DNA from 2 places in the Dickeya sp. CFBP 2040 genome. Region 2 is predicted to be linked to the other one. Evidence: predicted binding sites of a transcription regulator. Region 2 holds the regulator's gene; the other holds the start of a gene.

Evidence for each region. The regulator PhoB, encoded in region 2, activates phosphate uptake and scavenging genes when phosphate is short. The targets are predictions, from matches to a motif close to CTGTCATAAAACTGNCNNAT.
Region 1: pstS (phosphate ABC transporter substrate-binding protein PstS) is a predicted target of PhoB. The motif match lies at 1,773-1,792, and genes of this name have one in related genera.

What each region holds. Positions count from the first base shown of each region.
Region 1 is NZ_JAAVXH010000074.1:79,307-84,458, forward strand. Features, by position in the region: gene pstC (phosphate ABC transporter permease PstC) at 1-471, opposite strand, end outside; gene pstS (phosphate ABC transporter substrate-binding protein PstS) at 604-1,644, opposite strand; gene gorA (glutathione-disulfide reductase) at 2,274-3,626, shown strand; gene glyS (glycine--tRNA ligase subunit beta) at 3,774-5,152, opposite strand, start outside.
Region 2 is NZ_JAAVXH010000084.1:86,518-91,669, reverse strand. Features, by position in the region: gene Dpoa2040_RS11460 (AAA family ATPase) at 1-1,680, opposite strand, end outside; gene sbcD (exonuclease subunit SbcD) at 1,677-2,909, opposite strand; gene phoB (phosphate response regulator transcription factor PhoB) at 3,220-3,909, shown strand; gene phoR (phosphate regulon sensor histidine kinase PhoR) at 3,937-5,152, shown strand, end outside.

The DNA of each region.
Region 1 (5,152 bases), on a different contig from region 2:
CACATTGCCTACCGGCTGCTGGAAATAGGTGGCAAACAGCGGAGCGAATACGAACAACCCCCACATGCCGTAGACGATACTGGGGATGGCGGCCAGCAGTTCAATCGCTACGCCAAGCGGACGTTTCAGCCAGCCTGGTGCCAGTTCCGTCAGGAACAATGCGATACCAAAGCTGATGGGGATGGCAATAATCAGTGCGATCAGCGAGGTGACGAGGGTGCCGTAAATCGGTACCAGTGCCCCGAATTGCTTTGCGGGCACATCCCATTCTTTGGTCCACAGAAAGGAAAAACCAAACGTCTTAATGCTTGGCCAGGAAGCAAAAATCAGGGAAACGATAATTCCGCCCAGCAGCAGTAACGTCAACAGGGCCGCTAGTCTGACCAGCGCCCCGAAGAGAATGTCACCCTGTTTTCCTGGTGGTGTAATATTTCTTTCCACAAGTGTATTAGTTGGCTTGTGTTCAGCCATACGTCTCTCTTCTTTCAGATAACTGCGTCTTTTCGATAATGAGGACGGCTCTAATCAGTATCAGAGGTGGATACCCCGTTTCCGGTTTATCCACCTCCAGTAACTCATTCAGCCTTTCCTGACTAACCGCAATCAGTACAGTGCCTTATCGCTGCTGTCTTTAACCTGGGTTTTCCAGGCAGCGCGAATCTGGGCAACCACTTCATTCGGCAGCGTTGCGTAATCCAGCGCTTTAGCCTGTGCACCGCCCTTGTTGTAAGCCCAGTCAAAGAATTTCAACACTTCTTTGCCCTGCTCCGGTTTATCCTGCTTTTTGTACATCAGGATGAAGGTGGTGGTGGTAATCGGCCACGCGTCGTCGCCTTTCTGGTTGGTCAGGTCCTGAGCAAACGATTTGCTCCAGTCAGCACCCTTGGCGGCGTTGCTGAAAGAGACTTCTGTCGGGGTAACCGCTTTGCCATCAGCGGAAATCAGTTTGGTGTAGGTCAGGTTGTTCTGCTTAGCGTAAGCATATTCAACGTAACCGATAGAGCCTGGCAGACGTTGTACGAAAGCCGCGATGCCGTCGTTGCCTTTACCACCCAGACCGGTCGGCCAGTTTACGGTGTTGCCTGCGCCAATCTTCTCTTTCCACTCGCTGTTTACTTTCGCCAGATAGCTGGTGAATACGTAAGACGTACCAGAACCATCGGCACGACGTACGACAGCGATGTCCTGATCCGGCAATTTCACGCCTGGGTTCAGTTTGGCGATGGCAGCATCATTCCATTTTTTGATTTTACCCAGATAGATGTCACCCAGGGTTTTACCGTCCAGCGTCAACTCACCGGATTTCACGCCCGGCAGATTCACCGCCAGTACCACACCGCCGATAACGGTCGGGAACTGAATCAACCCTTCCTGAGCCAGTTTGGCATCTTCCAGCGGGGCATCCGACGCACCGAAATCAACGGTTTTAGCCAGGATTTGTTTCACGCCACCGGAAGAACCGATACCCTGATAGTTGACCTTGTTACCGGTTTCTTTTTCGTAAGAGTCAGCCCACTTTGTATAAACAGGAGCGGGGAAAGTGCCACCAGCACCGGTAATATTTGCTGCGGCAAAAGCAGAAACCGCCGTCAGAGAAAAACTTGCTGCAACAATACTGGCAATAGTGGTACGCATGAGTTTCATAATCCCTCCTGTGGGATACTTAAACGTGTAGACCCGGAGCTATTGTTTAATCAGAGTGTATGTTTAAATCAGAGTGTAGTTTGCTGGTGGAAAAAATAGGTCAATTTGATGACAGTAAAATGCAACTAATATGACATTTTTGTGACAGCTGGATCGGGTTAGACCTGTTGTGATTAGCCGTCACTTATCGATTGAGCGCCGCTCGCGGCAAAAAAAGGGGGAGACGAATCTGGAATGCCAATACCATTTTTTGTTACCCAAAGGAAAAACTTGTAGGTTCGCCTGCTTTCCATCGCTATACCATCACAACGGTAAACTCAGCCAGGTACAGGCGTTGCTGATTGATAATTCCCATCAGGAATACCTGTAAAATAAGAGCCTATCCCCTTAAACCGGTTGTAGCTGGATTTGCCTATCGCATCAATTTTCAAAACCGTTGCGAATCGCCACGCATTTCTTCATACAATCCCGCTTTCTGTCTTTGCCGGATCCTGCTCGCTGGCGTTACACTTTTCGCTAGCATGACTCGTTGATTCGTACTCCGCTATCCGCGCCAGCATCGGGTGTGGTGGCAGGAGTGGTCTGTTTACTTGTATCGAACATTTATTGAAAGCAAGCGTGGAGCCCTGATGACCAGACATTATGACTATCTCGCCATTGGTGGCGGCAGCGGCGGCATTGCTTCCGTCAATCGTGCAGCCATGTATGGAAAGAAATGTGCGCTGATTGAAGCCAGGTACCTGGGAGGCACCTGCGTCAATGTCGGGTGCGTACCGAAGAAGGTCATGTGGCACGCCGCCCAGATTGCTGAAGCCATTCACCACTACGGGCCGGATTATGGTTTTGATGTCACCGTTAATCAGTTTAACTGGGATACGTTGCTGAAAAACCGTAGCGCCTACATTGACCGTATTCATCAGTCCTACAATAACGTGCTGGGGAAAAATCAGGTCGAGGTGATTCAGGGCTTTGCCCGTTTCGTGGATGCGAAAACGGTGGAGGTGAACGGCGAGCGCATCACCGCCGACCATATCCTGATTGCCACCGGTGGCCGGCCAACGCGCCCGGACATCCCCGGTGCGGAGCACGGTATTGATTCCGATGGTTTCTTTGCGTTGACGGCGTTGCCGCAGCGGGTTGCCGTTGTTGGGGCCGGTTATATCGCGGTGGAAATCGCCGGTGTGCTGAACGCGCTCGGTGCCGATGTTCACCTGTTTGTGCGTAAACATGCGCCGCTGCGCCAGTTCGACCCGCTGATTGTAGACACGCTGGTTGAAGTGATGAATACCGAAGGCCCGGCGCTGCATACCGAATCTATCCCCAAAGCGGTGGTGAAAAACGCCGACGGTAGCCTGACGCTGCAACTGGAAAGTGGGCACGAACAAACCGTGGATTGCCTGATTTGGGCGATAGGGCGCGAACCGGCAAACGATAAGATCAATCTCGACGTGGCGGGTGTGGCGCGCAACGAAAAAGGCTACATCGTGGTGGATAAGTTTCAAAACACCAGCGTGCCTGGCATCTATGCGGTGGGCGATAACACCGGTGCCGTTGAGTTAACGCCGGTTGCGGTGGCGGCGGGGCGTCGTTTGTCTGAGCGGCTGTTCAACAACAAGCCGGACGAGCATCTGGATTACACCAATATCCCAACGGTGGTGTTCAGCCACCCGCCTATCGGCACCATTGGGTTGACTGAGCCGCAGGCGCGCCAGCAGTACGGCGACGATCAGGTCAAGGTTTACAAATCTGCCTTTACCGCCATGTACACCGCAGTCACGCAGCACCGCCAGCCGTGTCGTATGAAGCTGGTGTGCGTGGGACCAGAAGAGAAAATCGTTGGCGTGCACGGCATCGGCTTCGGCATGGATGAAATCCTGCAGGGTTTTGCGGTGGCAGTAAAAATGGGTGCGACCAAAAAAGACTTCGACAATACGGTGGCGATTCACCCGACGGCGGCAGAAGAGTTTGTGACCATGCGATAACCCCGAAACCGCTATGTAACTACGTCGCGGTAGTCATTAGGGGAAGGGGTGCCTTGCTCTGATTGATAACAGTGGTCAATAGCGCTTAATGACAAAAAGCCTCCGTTAAAAGGAGGCTTTTGCGTGTGAATAAAACTATCTGCACACTTATTGCAACACCGAAATATCCGCGACTTTCAGGAACAGGTTGCGCAGTTCGTTGAGCAGCGTCAGGCGATTGATGCGCACCTGCGGATCGTCGGCGTTTACCATTACTTTATCGAAGAAGTTATCGACTGACTCACGTAACTGTGCCAGTTCCGCCAGTGCTTCCTGATAACGCCCCTCGGCAAACCACGGTGCCAGCTTGCTGGTCAGCGCGGTAACATACGTCGCCAGCTGAATTTCTTCCTTCTCTTTCAGCAACGCCGCCTGCACGCTGTCGTTCAGTGTTTCGGTGGATTTCGCCAGAATGTTGGACACGCGCTTGTTGGCGGCGGCCAGCGCTTCGGCTTGCTCCAGTGTGCGGAAATGACTCACCGCTTTCACACGGGCGTCGAAATCCGCCGGGCGAGTCGGGCGGCGTGCCAGCACCGCCTGAATGGTGTCGACACTGTGACCTTCTTCCTGATACCAGGCGCGGAAGCGGCCCAGCATGAACTCGATCACATCGTCTACCACGTTGGCGTTAGTCAGCTTGTCGCCGTACAGGCGTGCCGCTTCTTCCGTCAGCGTTTGCAAGTCCAGCGGCAGGCGTTTTTCCACGATGATGCGCAGCACGCCCAGCGCAGCACGGCGCAGTGCGAACGGGTCTTTATCGCCTTTTGGATGCTGGCCGATGCCGAAAATCCCCGCCAGCGTATCCATCTTGTCGGCAATCGCCAGTGCGCAAGCGACCAGTGATGACGGCAGTGCATCGCCGGCAAAACGCGGCTGGTACTGCTCGTTCAGTGCTACCGCCACATCTTCTGCTTCGCCGTCGTGACGGGCGTAGTGCATCCCCATCACACCCTGAGTATCGGTGAATTCAAACACCATATTGGTCATCAGGTCGCATTTGGACAGCAGGCCCGCGCGTTTGGCGTGATTGATATCCGCGCCAATCTGCTCTGCCACCCAGCCGGTTAGTGCCGCGATACGATCAGTCTTGTCGCGCAGTGTGCCCAACTGCTGCTGGAACAGCACGGTTTCAAGACGCGGCAGGTGATCTTCAAGGCGTTTTTTACGGTCGGTATTGAAGAAGAACTCGGCGTCGGCCAGACGTGGGCGCACCACTTTCTCGTTACCGGCGATAATCTGCTGCGGGTCTTTCGATTCAATGTTGGCGACAAAGATGAAATTCGGCAGCAGCTTGCCGCTGTTGTCGTAAACCGGGAAGTATTTCTGGTCGCCCTTCATGGTGTACACCAGCGCTTCCGCCGGCACTGCCAGGAACTTCTCTTCAAATTTCGCCGTCAGCACCACCGGCCATTCCACCAGCGAGGTGACTTCTTCCAGCAGGCTGTCGCTCAGGTCGGCATTGCCGCCAATCTTGCGTGCCGCTGCTT
Region 2 (5,152 bases):
TTGTTGCTGTTGTTGATCTTCCAACGCATGAACACGCCGTTGGGTATCACGCTGTTGTGCTTCCAGCAAGGTGCGCTGACTGATCAGCTGTTGCAGCACGGCGACGCCGGTAGCCAGTTGCTGACGATCGGGTCGTTCCGCCATGCGCTGCGCCAGTTGCTGGCGCAGGTCTGCCAGCGGGTGTTCCGCTTCCAGTTGCTTATCCTGTTGCAGATGATCGTTCAGCAGTTGTTGGGCGCGTTCGCAGGCGCTCTGCTGCGCCTGATGTTTTTCTGCCAGTGAGGCGCGCTGCTGGTCAAGGTACTCTGCCTGAATCTGTTGCGCTGCTGCTTTTTCCTGCAACACGTGTAAATCCTGCTGCCATTTCAACTGCTGGGGAAATTGCGTTTGCCACAAAGGAATATGGCTGCCCAGATGCTGATGGCGGCTATGTCGCTGGCGATAGGTTTCGATGTCTTGCAACCGCTGTTGTGCCTGTTCTTGCTGGCGCTGCAATCTGGCCACGCCGGCAATCAGCGTTTTTTGTTGCTCAAGCAGATTATCCAGCGTTTGCTGCTGCTGGGCGCGCTGTGCCTGCAAGGTGGCGATGCGGTGGTCAAGCGGCAGAATTCGCTCATTAATCAGGGTTTCCTGCTGCTGGCGCTGTTCGGCGTGCTGCTGACGGGCAGACAACGCTTTTTCCAGCTGTATTTTCAGTAGATTGAGTGCGTCCTGCTGGCGTCTGATCTGTTGGTGAACACTCGTCAATTGCTGGGTTAGCCGCTGCTTTTCCCGCTGCGCGCGTGCGCGCTCGTCATAGCGTGGGCGCAACTTTTCCGCCGGTTCGCTACGTTGCAATTTATCCAGTTGCGGTTGCGATTGTTGCTGTAATTGCTGTTGCGCGGTTTGCTGCTGCTGTGCCTGTTTCTGTGTCTGCTGGAGTTGCAGCAGCGTCTCGTACCAACGCTGATGCGCCAGTATTTCTTCCCGGTGCAACGACAGTGATTGCTCCTGCTGGCGGATGGCTTCCAGTTGTTGCTCCAGTTCCTGGCGCTGTTCATCGCTCAGCAATTCCAGTGTGGCGACCTTTGCCCGCAAGGTTTCCAGTTGGCTCTGGGCCTCTTTATGCTTCTCGAATACCCGCTCTGAGATCTGACCGTAGATGTCGGTGCCGGTCAGTTCTTCAAGCAGTTCGGCCCGTTGATTGGCGTCGGCGTTGAGGAAAGCGGCAAACTGCCCCTGAGACAACATCATCGATTTGGTGAAACGATCAAAATCCAGACCGGTGATATCGGCGATCATCGCCAGTTTTTCGTTCACCTTATCAGTGAGAATCTTGCCGCTGGCACACAACGCCATCTCTACTTTGGGCGGTTGCAGGTTGCCTTCCGGGCTGTTGTGGGCGCGGTGCTGGCTCCAGAAGGCGCGGTAGGCGACGTTTTTCACCTCGAATTCGACTTCGGCCAGACACTCGGCGGTGTGGCGCGTCATCAGTTCGTTTTGGCTGGGGCTGACCTTCAGGCGTGGCGTTTGGTGGTACAACGCCAGGCAGATGGCGTCCAGCAATGTCGTTTTACCTGCACCGGTGGGACCGGTAATGGCGAACAGACTATTGTTGACGAAGGGTTCGCGGGTGAAGTCGATTTTCCATTCGCCCTGCAACGAGTTAAGGTTTTTCAGACGCAGGCTAAGAATCTTCATGCGGATGTCTCCTGTCGCTGTGCGTCTATCTCTTGCATAATCCGGTTGAACAATCCTTTCAGGCGTTGCTGATGCGCCTCATCCAGGTCTGCCTCCAGCGCCAGACGCCGCTCAAATACTTCGGCAGGCTGCAACTCTTCCAACGTTTCTTTCTCCAGTTGCACCAGCATTTGTTGCTGTTGTTCTCGCGCGCGACGCAGCAGCAGCACTTCCACATTCAACGGTTCGGTCAGCGTTTGAATGTGTTGTTGCATGTCGCTCAGGTAGTCCTGCGTGGCGATCTCAATATCCAGCCACACGGGTTTGTCGCCATGATAGTCACGGAATCCGGCGAGACGGCGTTCGATCTCCGGCAAATTGCCTTTCACCAGTTGCATAGGTTGTTCAGTCGGCACCGTCAGCGCAGTGACCTCTTGTAATTTGCCCTGTTCAAAGTGCACCAGATAGACCGATTTCTCATGATTCAACTCGTCAAAGCTTAGCGGGATAGGCGAGCCGCTGTAACGGATATGCTCGCATTGCGCCACCCGCTGTGGGCGATGAATATGACCAAGCGCAATATAGTCTGCCGGGGGGAAAGCTTGTGCCGGAAAGGCGTCTAACGTGCCGATATAAATATCACGCACCGAGTCGGAAGTGGCGACGCCCACTGTGGTGAGGTGTCCGGTCATCACAATCGGCAACGCCCGACCCAGCGTGGCACGCTGTTCGCAGGCAAGCTGGTAACTGTGCTGATAATGGCTGGCGATAGCATCTTGTAATGCTTGCTGTTTTTGTGCGCCAGACTGGCCTGCCTGGCTGGTGAGCAGGTCGCGTGCGCGCAGGAATGGGATAGCACACAACAATGCGCCTGGCTCGCCGGCACGGTTGTTCAGCACCAGCACCTGCTGGTGGATATCGCCCTCAAAGCCAGCCACTACCTGGGTATTCAGGCAGGCCAGCAGCGCGCGTGATTCGTTCAGCGTGGCGACCGAGTCATGGTTGCCGCCCATCACCACCAACTGGCAACCGGTGTGCTGCAACGCGACGACAAACTGATTGTACATTTCACGGGCGTAACTGGGCGGTGCGCCGGTGTCGAACACATCACCTGCTACTATTACTGCATCAACCTGATATTGCTCAACCTGCTCAACCAGCCAGTGCAAAAATGCCTGATGCTCAGGCGCACGGCTCCGGGTATAAAAGTACTGACCGAGATGCCAGTCAGACGTGTGAATAATTCGCATGAGACTCCCTGCAGGTGAGTGCAAACGACATGTTGTTTTTGGCGGTGTTGATGGACAACGGACCATCCGGGTACCGTTGTTATGGCAAAACGCCGCGTCTTTATCATCGGCGATTATAGGTGTGCAGTTTAGGGCATGTCCCATAATATCTAGTCAACCAGCGTGATAGGGGAAAAAATAAGCGCTACGGGTGGCTCTGGTCGCGGTAGTGAGGCCGCCGCCGGCGGGGCCGATTTTTCATAAATCTGTCATAAAACTGACGCATAATGCACACCGCACGCTAACCGTGACGATTAACGGCAGGATTGATATGGCAAGACGTATTTTGGTGGTGGAAGATGAAGCACCGATTCGTGAAATGGTGTGCTTCGTGCTGGAGCAGAACGGCTATCAGCCAGTCGAGGCTGAGGATTATGATAGCGCCGTTACCCGGCTGGCCGAACCTTATCCTGAACTGGTGCTGCTGGACTGGATGCTGCCTGGCGGGTCCGGTTTGCAGTTTATCAAACATATGAAACGCGAAGCGCTGACCAGAGATATTCCGGTCATGATGCTGACCGCCAGAGGTGAAGAAGAAGATCGGGTTCGCGGCCTGGAAGTGGGGGCTGATGATTACATTACTAAACCGTTTTCGCCCAAAGAGTTGGTCGCACGTATCAAAGCAGTAATGCGCCGAATTTCGCCGATGGCGGTGGAAGAAGTGATCGAAATGCGTGGATTAAGCCTGGACCCCTCTTCCCACCGGGTAACCACGGAAGAACACGCGCTGGATATGGGACCGACGGAGTTCAAGCTGCTGCATTTCTTTATGACGCATCCGGAACGGGTATATAGTCGTGAGCAGTTGCTGAATCATGTATGGGGTACTAACGTTTATGTTGAGGACCGTACTGTGGATGTTCATATCCGCCGCTTGCGTAAGGCGCTGGAAACCAGTGGGCACGACAAGATGGTTCAGACTGTTCGGGGAACTGGATACCGTTTTTCAACGCGTTATTGATAACGTGATTCCCGGAGAAAATCTGACGTGCTAGAACGTTTGTCGTGGAAAAAGCTGGCGATGGAGCTGGCTTTTTTTTGTTTACCTGGTGTGTTGCTGGGGCTGATCATCGGTTATCTGCCCTGGTTTCTGCTGGCGTCGGTACTGGCGGCGTTGTGCTGGAACTTCTACAACCAATTGCGCCTGTCTTACTGGCTGTGGGTTGATCGCAGCATGACCCCACCGCCTGGCCGCTGGAGCTGGGAACCGCTGTTTTACGGCCTTTATCAGATGCAACTACGCAACCGCCGCCGTCGGCGTGAGCTGGCGTTGCTGATCAAACGCTTTCGCAGCGGCGCGGAATCGTTGCCGGATGCAGTGGTCATCACCACTGAAGAAGGCGGGATTATTTGGTGTAACCGTCTGGCCCAGCATCTGCTTGGTTTTCGCTGGCCGGAAGACAATGGTCAAAATATCCTCAACCTGCTGCGTTACCCTGAGTTTACCCAGTACATGCAGCAGCAGGATTTCAACCGACCGCTAACGCTAACGTTGAAAAATGCCCACCACGTAGAATTCCGTGTGATGCCTTATTCGGAAGGACAACTACTGATGGTGGCCCGCGACGTGACCCAAATGCATCAGTTGGAAGGCGCACGGCGCAACTTCTTCGCCAACGTCAGCCATGAACTGCGTACACCGTTGACCGTGTTGCAGGGGTATCTGGAGATGATGAGCGATGAATCGTTGGATGGTGCGTTGCAATCTAAGGCGTTGCACACCATGCAGGAGCAAACCCGCCGTATGGATGGGCTGGTGCAGCAATTGCTGACGCTGTCGCGCATCGAAGCCGCCGCGGCTATCGATCTCAGTGAAAAGGTAGATATTCCGCTGATGTTGCGAGTGCTCAAACGTGAAGCGGATACCCTGAGTCAAGGACGTCACGAGATTGTGTTTCGCGTCAACGAACAATTGCAAGTGTTTGGCAACGAAGAGCAGTTGCGTAGCGCGGTGTCGAATCTGGTGTATAACGCGGTTAACCATACGCCACAGGGCACCCGCATTGAAGTGTGCTGGCAGCAAACACCGCAGGGTGCAGAATTTCAGGTTAGCGACAACGGTCCGGGCATTGCTGCCGAACATCTTCCTCGCCTGACCGAGCGTTTTTATCGCGTTGACAAGGCCCGTTCACGCCAGACCGGCGGCAGCGGGTTGGGGCTGGCGATTGTCAAACATGCGCTCAGCCACCACGATTCTCGTCTGG